DNA from 4 places in the Paenibacillus sp. FSL R5-0527 genome. Region 1 is predicted to be linked to each of the others. Evidence: riboswitches for the same ligand, from Rfam matches in the RefSeq annotation. Region 1 holds a riboswitch; each other region holds the start of a gene.
The links. Region 1 has a riboswitch for thiamine pyrophosphate ahead of tenA (thiaminase II). Riboswitches for the same ligand answer to the same signal wherever they lie in the genome.
Positions count from the first base shown of each region.

Region 2: it holds a riboswitch for thiamine pyrophosphate, as region 1 does, so the genes downstream of both, NYE69_RS06400 (ABC transporter substrate-binding protein) here and tenA (thiaminase II) in region 1, are expected to answer to the same signal.
Region 3: it holds a riboswitch for thiamine pyrophosphate, as region 1 does, so the genes downstream of both, NYE69_RS25055 (thiamine phosphate synthase) here and tenA (thiaminase II) in region 1, are expected to answer to the same signal.
Region 4: it holds a riboswitch for thiamine pyrophosphate, as region 1 does, so the genes downstream of both, NYE69_RS28685 (ECF transporter S component) here and tenA (thiaminase II) in region 1, are expected to answer to the same signal.

Region 1 covers NZ_JBBOYI010000001.1:5,108,578-5,110,775, forward strand. Annotated here, with positions in the region: gene thiM (hydroxyethylthiazole kinase) at 1-494, opposite strand, end outside; gene tenA (thiaminase II) at 514-1,221, opposite strand; TPP riboswitch at 1,403-1,506, opposite strand; gene NYE69_RS22580 (alpha-mannosidase) at 1,592-2,198, opposite strand, start outside.
Region 2 covers NZ_JBBOYI010000001.1:1,462,641-1,464,838, reverse strand. Annotated here, with positions in the region: gene NYE69_RS06410 (GGDEF domain-containing protein) at 1-259, opposite strand, end outside; gene NYE69_RS06405 (cold-shock protein) at 442-654, opposite strand; TPP riboswitch at 985-1,095, shown strand; gene NYE69_RS06400 (ABC transporter substrate-binding protein) at 1,248-2,198, shown strand, end outside.
Region 3 covers NZ_JBBOYI010000001.1:5,634,180-5,636,377, reverse strand. Annotated here, with positions in the region: gene NYE69_RS25065 (thiazole synthase) at 1-85, opposite strand, end outside; gene thiS (sulfur carrier protein ThiS) at 91-297, opposite strand; gene NYE69_RS25055 (thiamine phosphate synthase) at 300-944, opposite strand; TPP riboswitch at 1,346-1,446, opposite strand; gene NYE69_RS25050 (apiosidase-like domain-containing protein) at 1,519-2,198, opposite strand, start outside.
Region 4 covers NZ_JBBOYI010000001.1:6,376,620-6,378,817, forward strand. Annotated here, with positions in the region: gene NYE69_RS28680 (ABC transporter ATP-binding protein) at 1-227, opposite strand, end outside; gene NYE69_RS28685 (ECF transporter S component) at 230-835, opposite strand; TPP riboswitch at 938-1,049, opposite strand; gene asd (archaetidylserine decarboxylase) at 1,207-2,013, shown strand.

The sequences.
Region 1 (2,198 bases):
GTGTTTAGCTTCCGCGCCGCCCGCACGGCCAGCTCCGCCTGATCCCCGCCGCTGCTCTCCCCGGCGTCCACGCCCTTGATGTCGCGGCTTTCCCCGAGCAGGTGGGCGATTTCCGCCGCGTTCCCCCTTAGTAGCGACACTTTGACCTCGCGCAGGATGCGCAGCGCCGATTCCGTGCGGAAGCGCGTCGCTCCCGCCCCGACCGGGTCCAGCAGCACCGGAACTCCATGGGCGTTCGCCGACGACCCGGCGATGATCATCGCCTCGACCTGGGCGGCGGACAGCGTTCCCAGGTTCAGCACGAGGGCGCCGGCGATCTTGGCCATATCGGCGGCTTCCTCCGGCGCGTAAGCCATCACCGGGGATGCGCCAAGCGCGTACAGGCCGTTGGCCGTAAAATTGGTTACGACGACGTTGGTCATATTGTGCACGAGCGGTTTCGCGTTCTGCACTTTTGTAAGCAAAGCGGATAATTCTTTTTCCAATATGCTCATTTGTAGTTCGCCCCCTTCGTTAATGCGCCCGCGACAACGGGTCATCGCTCCGCCGGCCCGTTTGAACCGGCCATTCCTCCAGCTTGTAGGCCATGTCCCAGAACAGGTACTCCAGCTGGCAGCTTTGCATGAAATGCTCCTCCATCCTCCGCCGTTCCGCTTCCGCCGCGGTTTCCGCCCATTGGTCGAGAACGTCCCGGAACCGCTGCGTCACGTCCGTCACCCGGCTGCCGTAAAACTGGATCCAATCGTGAAAAGGATGTTCCGGCACCGGCCTCACTTCCGCCAGCAGCTTGCGGCCGATTTCCAGATACGTCCAGGGGCAGGGCAGCAGCACGGCCAAGATTTCGCCCAAACTGCCTTCATGCGCCACCGTCAGCATGTGGCGGATGTAATGATGCGCGGACAGCGCCAAGGGGAAACCCTGCAGATCTTCAAAACGGACCCCTGCGACAGCGCAAAAATTTTGGTGCGGATGGATTTCACTGTTCAAAATAAAAGAGATCTGCTCGTTGAACAGGGCGATATCGCCGCGGCTTTCGCACTTCGATATGGCGATCCCGTAGATCCGCATGTACGCGTTCAAATACTCGTAATCCTGTTTGACGTAATGAATCAATTGCTCTTTCTGCAGATTGCCGTCGGCGATTCCCCGCACAAAAGGATGCTCAAAAATCGCTTCAAAAACCTCGTCCGCCCGCTGGCGCAGCATTTGCGTAAAACTCATCGTCTCCACCTCCGATAAAATGTGAACTGCGATACAGGAGCATCCATCCGTAGGGGCGTGGGGGCTTAGGGGCGGGTGAGAGGCGGGCCGCTTACAAGACAGCAAAAAAGCCGCCCCGTAGAGGGAGCGGCTTGAACGCGCAAAACCTGTCGCATGATACTTGCGATAACGTGCGGACGGCGCGATACCGGCTCCACTTTCCTACGCTAGTACGAACTAGATCAGGTTCAAAGGGTCCAAGATACGCTCTTGTCTCAGCCGAATACGGCGCCCCTAGTGGAATTTCCTATTCGATTCACTATCACTACTTTACCTGGATCTTCCTGGAGTGTCAATCCGCGTTGAATGCTTGCCGGGCACCCCCGCCGCCTTAGCGGAACTCGAGCCGGACCGTTTTGATCTCATACGGCGAAATCTGCAGTTCGGCAGGACCCCGATTGAGTTCGCCGGCAGGGCGTTCCATCAGGTCGGTTTCCTGCCAGGAGACAAAAGTGAGATCGCTCTCCAGGCGAACCGTCCCCCGGCCGCCTTTATACTCGTGGAAGCGGACGATCAGAGCGTCGCCGTCCTCCGCTTTTTTGACCGCGTCGATCGCTGCTTCGCCGCTGCCGCTGACGCGCACGGCCCGCAGCAAGGAGAAATTGGATGCCGCCGCCTGACCGCGCGTAGCGTACACCGGCTGATTCAGGAGCGCGGCGGCCTGTACGGTTTCGCCTTCGGACCAATGCCCCTCATGCGGATACAGCGCATACGTGAACGTATGCTCCCCGCGATCAGCCTCCGGATCGGGGTAGGTCGCCGATTTCAGCAGCGACAGCCTGATCACATTGTCTTTAATGTCATGCCCGTATTTGCAGTCGTTCAGCAGGCTGACGCCGTAACCGTGCTCCGACAGATCCGCCCACTGATGCCCGACCGTTTCGAACCGGGCCAAATCCCAGGAGGTGTTCCAATGCGTCGGGCGTTTGACGTTGCCG
Region 2 (2,198 bases), 3.6 Mb from region 1:
ACAAGACCAGCAGCGACGGAATCCCGGACGCCCGGTATTGGCTGTAGGCGATAAAGGCGGTAAGCAGATCCCCGAAGATCAGCCAGGCGATGGCGGCGGCAAAAAAAAGCTCCAGCCCGGGCGAATTTCTCAAACCGAGCGGAATCGCCGCCATCGACATGGCCACGATCAAAATGGCCAGAAAAACCGCGAATTTTCTTTGCTTGCTTCCGGAGGGAATGTCGAAAACCTGCGATGCCACCTTGTAATTTCCATGCATAGGCGGGCAAATTCCCCCCTTCTGGTTGTTTTTCGTGTAGTACCTCCAACATAGTGGATTTTAAATGGAGATGCAATCTTTTTCTCCCGGCTGCCGCAAAACGGCAAACAGCCGCATTCGCTTTGGGGCGAACACGGCTGTTTGGGGGCAAGCAACGGTATTTATACAAAAATCGGATTAGCCTAGGAAGACGTTCTGGGATCGAAGGTGGGATTTTTCAGTTGAGGCAGCATCCTCATCCCCTTCTCCATTTCCGAAGAGCATAAAGGACATACCGGCGTGTAGTCGAACGTAAAATTGTCCCGCATCCAGCCGTTGCAATCCTCGCTGGTGCATGACCAGACCGGGGTGTTCTCCTCGGGAATTTCCTCCAACGGTTTTTTACGGTAGCTCATCATTTTCCTCCTCAAAATGGATGTTGGTCAACCAATTCGGCAAGCAGCCAAACGCCGCTTGTATGAGCTGAATAAAAACGGCTCCTGGCGCTATTGGGGCACACCAAGAGCGTTGAGCCTATCAAAAAAAATCACACATTGAAAAAAGTTCCATCCGCAAAAGCGGCACCCTTTCAATACGTGAAATATCACGTTTTCAAACCATCTATTGGTTCAATTATAACGGTTTTCCAAATAGAAAGCAAATCTCCTGATATTTCAAACCTCCTCCCTTTGCCGGGCTGGACAGACGCGCCGGAGAAAATTATAATGACTATTGAACTCTGCAGTTGAATCGTTCAGGGGTGCTGGAATCGGCCGGCTGAGATTGTATCCCTCCAAGATACTGACCCTTAAACCTGATCTGGATAATGCCAGCGTAGGGAGCCGTCATGGATGGAATGATTTTGGATGTTTTAAATTCCGCCCGCCGATCAGCGTCCCGAATCCGGGACGCTTTTTTATTGTCCGGACCTTATGGCCATAAAGCTTTCGGGCGCCTTCAGGTTATAGATGAACACAACTAGCGGAAATTTAACGAAATGAAGGAGAGAATGGCTGTGAAAAGAAAAAAACGGACTTCCCTGGCGGCGGCCCTATCCTGCCTCCTGCTGGTCCTGGCCGGCTGCGGCGGCCAAGCCGCCGGCGGCAGCGAAGGCAATCCGGCCGCGGGTGCCGCCGCGGACAATGGAGGGGCCAAGGCGCCGCGCGACGTTAAGCTCGTGCTCGACTGGAGCCCCAACACGAACCATACCGGTTTATACGTCGCCAAAGAGCTGGGATATTTCAAGGAGGAAGGCCTGAACGTGGATATCGTGCTCCCCGGCTCCGGCGGCGCGGAAGCGATGGTCGCTTCCGGCGAGGCGCCGTTTGGCGTCAGCGTGCAGGAGAACGTCACGCAGAGCCGGACGCAAGGCGTTCCGCTCGTATCGATCGCGGCCGTCATTCAGCACAACACCTCCGGCTTCGCCGCTCCGGCCGGCAAAAACATCAAATCGCCGAAGGATTTTGAAGGCAAAACGTACGGCGGTTGGGGATCTCCGGTAGAAGAGGCCGTCATGAAGTCGATCATGGACCTGGAAGGCGCCGACGTCGGCAAAGTCAAATTCCTCAACATCGGGGATGCCGACTACTTCACCGCCGTGAAGCGCGACATCGACTTCGCCTGGATTTTCTACGCCTGGACCGGCATTGAAGCGGAGCTCCGGGGCGAGCCGCTCGATATGCTGTACGTCAAGGACTACTCCGATAAGCTCGACTATTACACGCCGGTTATCGTGACGAACGAGAAAACGATCGCAAACGATCCGGAGCTGGTCAAATCGTTTATGCGCGCCGTGTCCAAAGGATACAATTACGCCGCCGATCATCCGGACGAAGCCGCGCAAATTTTGCTGAAGGCGGTGCCTGAACTGGACCATGACCTGGTCGTCGCCAGCCAGAAGTGGCTTAGCCCGAAATACCGCGATGACGCGGCCCGCTGGGGCGAGCAGAAAAAGGAAGTA
Region 3 (2,198 bases), 530 kb from region 1:
TCAGCGCATTGCGGTTATATTTGCCGGTTCCGATAAATAATCGGCTGGACAACGCCTTGCCGCCAATGTGAAATACATCTTCCATGCTTATCAGCCTCCTCCTACAAAATGTACAAGCTCGATGCGATCCCCCTCGGCCAATCGGGTACTGGCATACGCCTCTTTTCGGACAACCGTCCCGTTCAGTTCAACCAAAATTCTTTCCTTATTCCACGGGCTGTCAGCCAATAAATCGTCCACCGTAACGCAATCTTCTTTCAGCAGGGTGTCTTTGCCATTTAGATGTACCTGCAACATTTTCACCTCCTCTCAGGGCCGCGCGGCATGGATGGCGTCACGATAGGATTTGGCCTCTGCCGCTGGGTCCGCGGAGAGTGGAGGCCGGACAGGACGGCAATGCCTTGCGCACCGTTTCGGATGACATCCCCCGCATTATCCGGCCGTATTCCTCCGATGGCAATGACCGGAACCGGGCAGCGAGCGCAGACCTCGGCCAGCATGTTTAGCCCTCGCCCGGGAAGGCCGGGTTTGCTGGATGAATCATAGACATGGCCAAAAAGACAGTAATCCGCTCCCTCACTCGCGGCCTGAGCTGCTGCTTCGGCAGAATGCACGGAACATCCGATTCGCATTCCTTGGGCAAGAGAGCGTACGGAAGCTGCCGGAAGACTGTGACCCGCCAGTTGAATATTTGCCGCTCCCGCGGCCAGCGCAACATCCAGGCGGTCGTTGATGACGATTTTTTCCAGTGGCACTCCCGCTTGGCGCAGCAGCTTCACCAGCTCGAACTGCTTTTTGGCCGAAAGCTGTTTCTCGCGCAAATGAATATAATCGACGAAAGGAAGAACAGCCTCCGCAACGCACAGCAGCTCATGGCTCTCGATTCCCTCGGCCGATATAAGATGAAGTTCAGGCGCAGCATAAGCTGGGTGACGGTTCATCATGCGGATATCACTCCTAGTTCCATTAATCAATGCTAAAAATAAAGGCTTAACCTAGAAATCGCTGCTTGACGGCCGATTGCCGGAACGACCGGCAGCGTCGGCCTTCAAAATAGCGGCTCTTTATGTACTTATTTCGGGAATCCAAGCCTGTTCATCTCCGTTAGCGGCATAAATTTACTCTATTTCTCCTAAATGAACAGATATCATCGGACTAAGGCCATTTTGTGTCCTTATTTTTTCAGGAGCTCGAGTTTCTTGGGCAGCCCTGGTTTCTGACTATTCGATGGTTTTGCCAAGCGCCGTTTTTGGTGGCTAGCCAAAATAAACGCCAAAAAACCGCTCTCCTTCAGGAGGGCGGCTAAGAACAATAACGGAAAATAAGCCACATCAGACATAATTCCGTTCTTAACTCTCCACTTCCCTACGCAGGTATTAACCAGTTCAGGTTCAAAGGGTCCGAATTTGCATTCGTCTCAGCCTTGCGGCACCCCTAGTGTCGATTCCATATGCGATTATTCATAAATTAATATACATGGTTATCCATAAAATTACAATCGCTAGTGTGCGGAGAAAGTTATTTTTTGCTGCCGATCAACAAAACATCCGCTTCGAAATCGTGCATTTCAAGGATCGTGATGTTCTCGCGGACGGTAACCTGAGGGACCGCGAACCGCCGGTGCTCCAGGTCGATAAGCGTAAATTCGTAGCCGCCAAGGTCGGCATCCAGCTTCAGCACGGTGTTGACCGGCACATAAACGGCCATCTTGCCGAAGTCGGCGGTGGCGGCCGCGCGGATTTCCTCCGTGTTCTTCAGCGCAATATTCCAGGGGCGCAGATCGGCCAAGCCGTATAGCTCAAACAGCCGTTTGGCAAACCCGTAATCCCAGGCTCCTTCAAATTTTAGCGCGGACCGCCAATCATAAGGGCTGTCGAAGCCTTCGCCGGTCACGCCGAAGCGCCGGCCTTTTTGATGCCAGCTCCAGATCCCGTGCGCTCCGTAAGTCACACCCGCTGCGGCCCCGGAAAGCAGGCTTTGCCAGGCGGCTTTGCGGACATCGGCCCGGGTAAAGCGGCCGTAAACCCGCCGGCTGTAACCCATCTGTTCATAGCAGGGTTCGGAATTGATGACCGGCCGGGTCTCAGGCTTATTGTAAAATTCCTGGGCCAACGTATACGCCGTTGCTTGAAATTGCGAATTGTGGCCGGACTGGTACATATAGAAATCGAGATCGGGATTGCCGGAAAATTCATCGG
Region 4 (2,198 bases), 1.3 Mb from region 1:
CCCCAGGAGCGGGGCAAACGCTGCGACGCACAGCGCATCGGAACCTCCACAAGCCGCGGGATAATCCCCGACAGCACCTGAAGAAGCGTGGATTTCCCGCTCCCGCTAGGGCCGAGCAGGAGCACTTTTTCCCCGCGAAAAGCCCGAAAGCTCAAATCCTTAAACACAAACCGCGTCTCCCCCGGAAATTTCAGCCTAAGATCGCAAACTTCAACGGCCGTTTCCATGGTTAATCATCCAGCGCCGCATAATCTTTGGGATCGACGGGGCGCAGCAGGGTGGTCACGCCCGTGGCCTCCACGGCTTTGGCCAGCCCGTAAGCGAAGTAACCGGCGATCAGCGCGGAGCTGACGGCCCGCATTGCGTATTTGGCGATCAGCAGCCAGGTTTCATAGTCCTGCACGTATCCGTAATAAATATCCGGAATGATGGAGCCGACCGCGGCCCCGATGCCGGCCAAAGCGGCGATGGAACCGGAAAATTTGCGGTACCGGAAAGCCGCGAATACGAGCTCCGCCCCCAAGCCTTGCAGCACACTGTACAGCACAAGCTGAACGCCCCATTCGCTGCCGAACAAAATTTCCACATGAGCCGCGGCCACTTCCGCGATCAGCGCCACCCCCGGCTTGCGGATCAGCAAAAATACGAGCGTCGGAGCCAGAAACCACATTCCGTAGACGATTTCATCGGCCTGCGGAAACAGCGGCGAGAACAAGTTATACACCGAGCTCCAGAAATGATAAACTACGCCAAGCACGACCGACACGAGCACGGTCACCAGCAGATCGCTCAGCTTCAGCCCGCGGCCGCTTTGTTTTGTTGCTGCTTCTTGCATGTTTTTCTCCCCTTTTCAAAAAATATATTTTTTTCGCAAACGACAAAAAACCGCCAGAATAAGCTCAGGCGGCGCTCAGGTCACGGGTATGGACGCAGGGTATATCCCGGACATTCGATTCTCTACGCTGGCATTATCCAGATCAGATTAACGGTCCGCAGCGGAATATGCTGCCATCTCAGCCTGATTCACTCAAGCCCCCGTATCGTATGCGATTGTCTTTAACATACACCAACCGTTTTCAAGCATCAAGAACAAATTTTAAACATTCAAGTTTCAATGCGCAGGAGAAACCGCTCTCATATTGATTTCGTCCCCGTTCTGTGTCAAGATAAGCGGAAGTGGCACATCAAGAGTAGGAGGTTGCTTTCTTGGCGGCAGCATGGATGAAGTGGATGACGGAATTGTCCTCCCGCAAATCGGTTTGCAGGCTGATGGGAAAGTTTTCCCATTCGGAAATCAGCCGGCTGATGATCCCTTTGTTCGCAAAATCGTACGCAATTCCACTGCATGAAGCGGAAAAAGAACTGCGGGAATACCGGACGCTCAACGAATTTTTCACCCGCAAATTAAAGCCGGGCATGCGTCCGGTTCATGCGGAGCAGGGCGGCATGGTCAGCCCCGTGGACGCGCTGATTACGTTTATGGGGGAAATCCGCTCCGGCACGATTCTAAACGTGAAAGGCCAGGATTACTCCGTTGAGGAACTGCTCAACCGTTCCCCGCGCATCGAATCGTATAAGCATGGCTATGCTTTTGTGTTATATTTGAGCCCGACCGATTACCATCGCATCCATGCCCCCGTCACCGGCAAAAAGCTGGAAAGCGAGCATATCGAAGGCCGGGTATATCCGGTTAACGACTTCGGCATGCGCCATATGAAAAAGGTGTTATGCCGGAACGAGCGGCTGATTACGTATATTTCCCATGAGCATGGAGAGGTGGCGCTCGTCAAAGTCGGGGCGATGAACGTCAGCAGCATCAAATATACCGACGAACGGGCGAAAAGCTGGAACCAGGGAGACGATCTCGCCTATTTCGAATTCGGCTCCACCGTGGTGCTGCTGACCGAAAGCGGGAGTTTTCAGCCGTTGCCCGGACTAGAGGCCGGACAGAAGGTGCGAATGGGCGAGTTGCTCGGCCGCTTTACGTCTCCGTCGCGCTGCTTAAACGCCTGACGGCGTCTTGCCGCTTCATGAATGGCTGAACCATACGGGAGAGAGATGGGAATAAGGCTGGGGATTGGACAAACCGGCGTGGCATTTCAAGCGGGTACCCGCGTCACCGGAAATCTAACGGTTGTGGCGGCCGTTAGAATAAATACGCAACTTGTCGGGTTTGATATGAGCAGCAATGTGAGTTA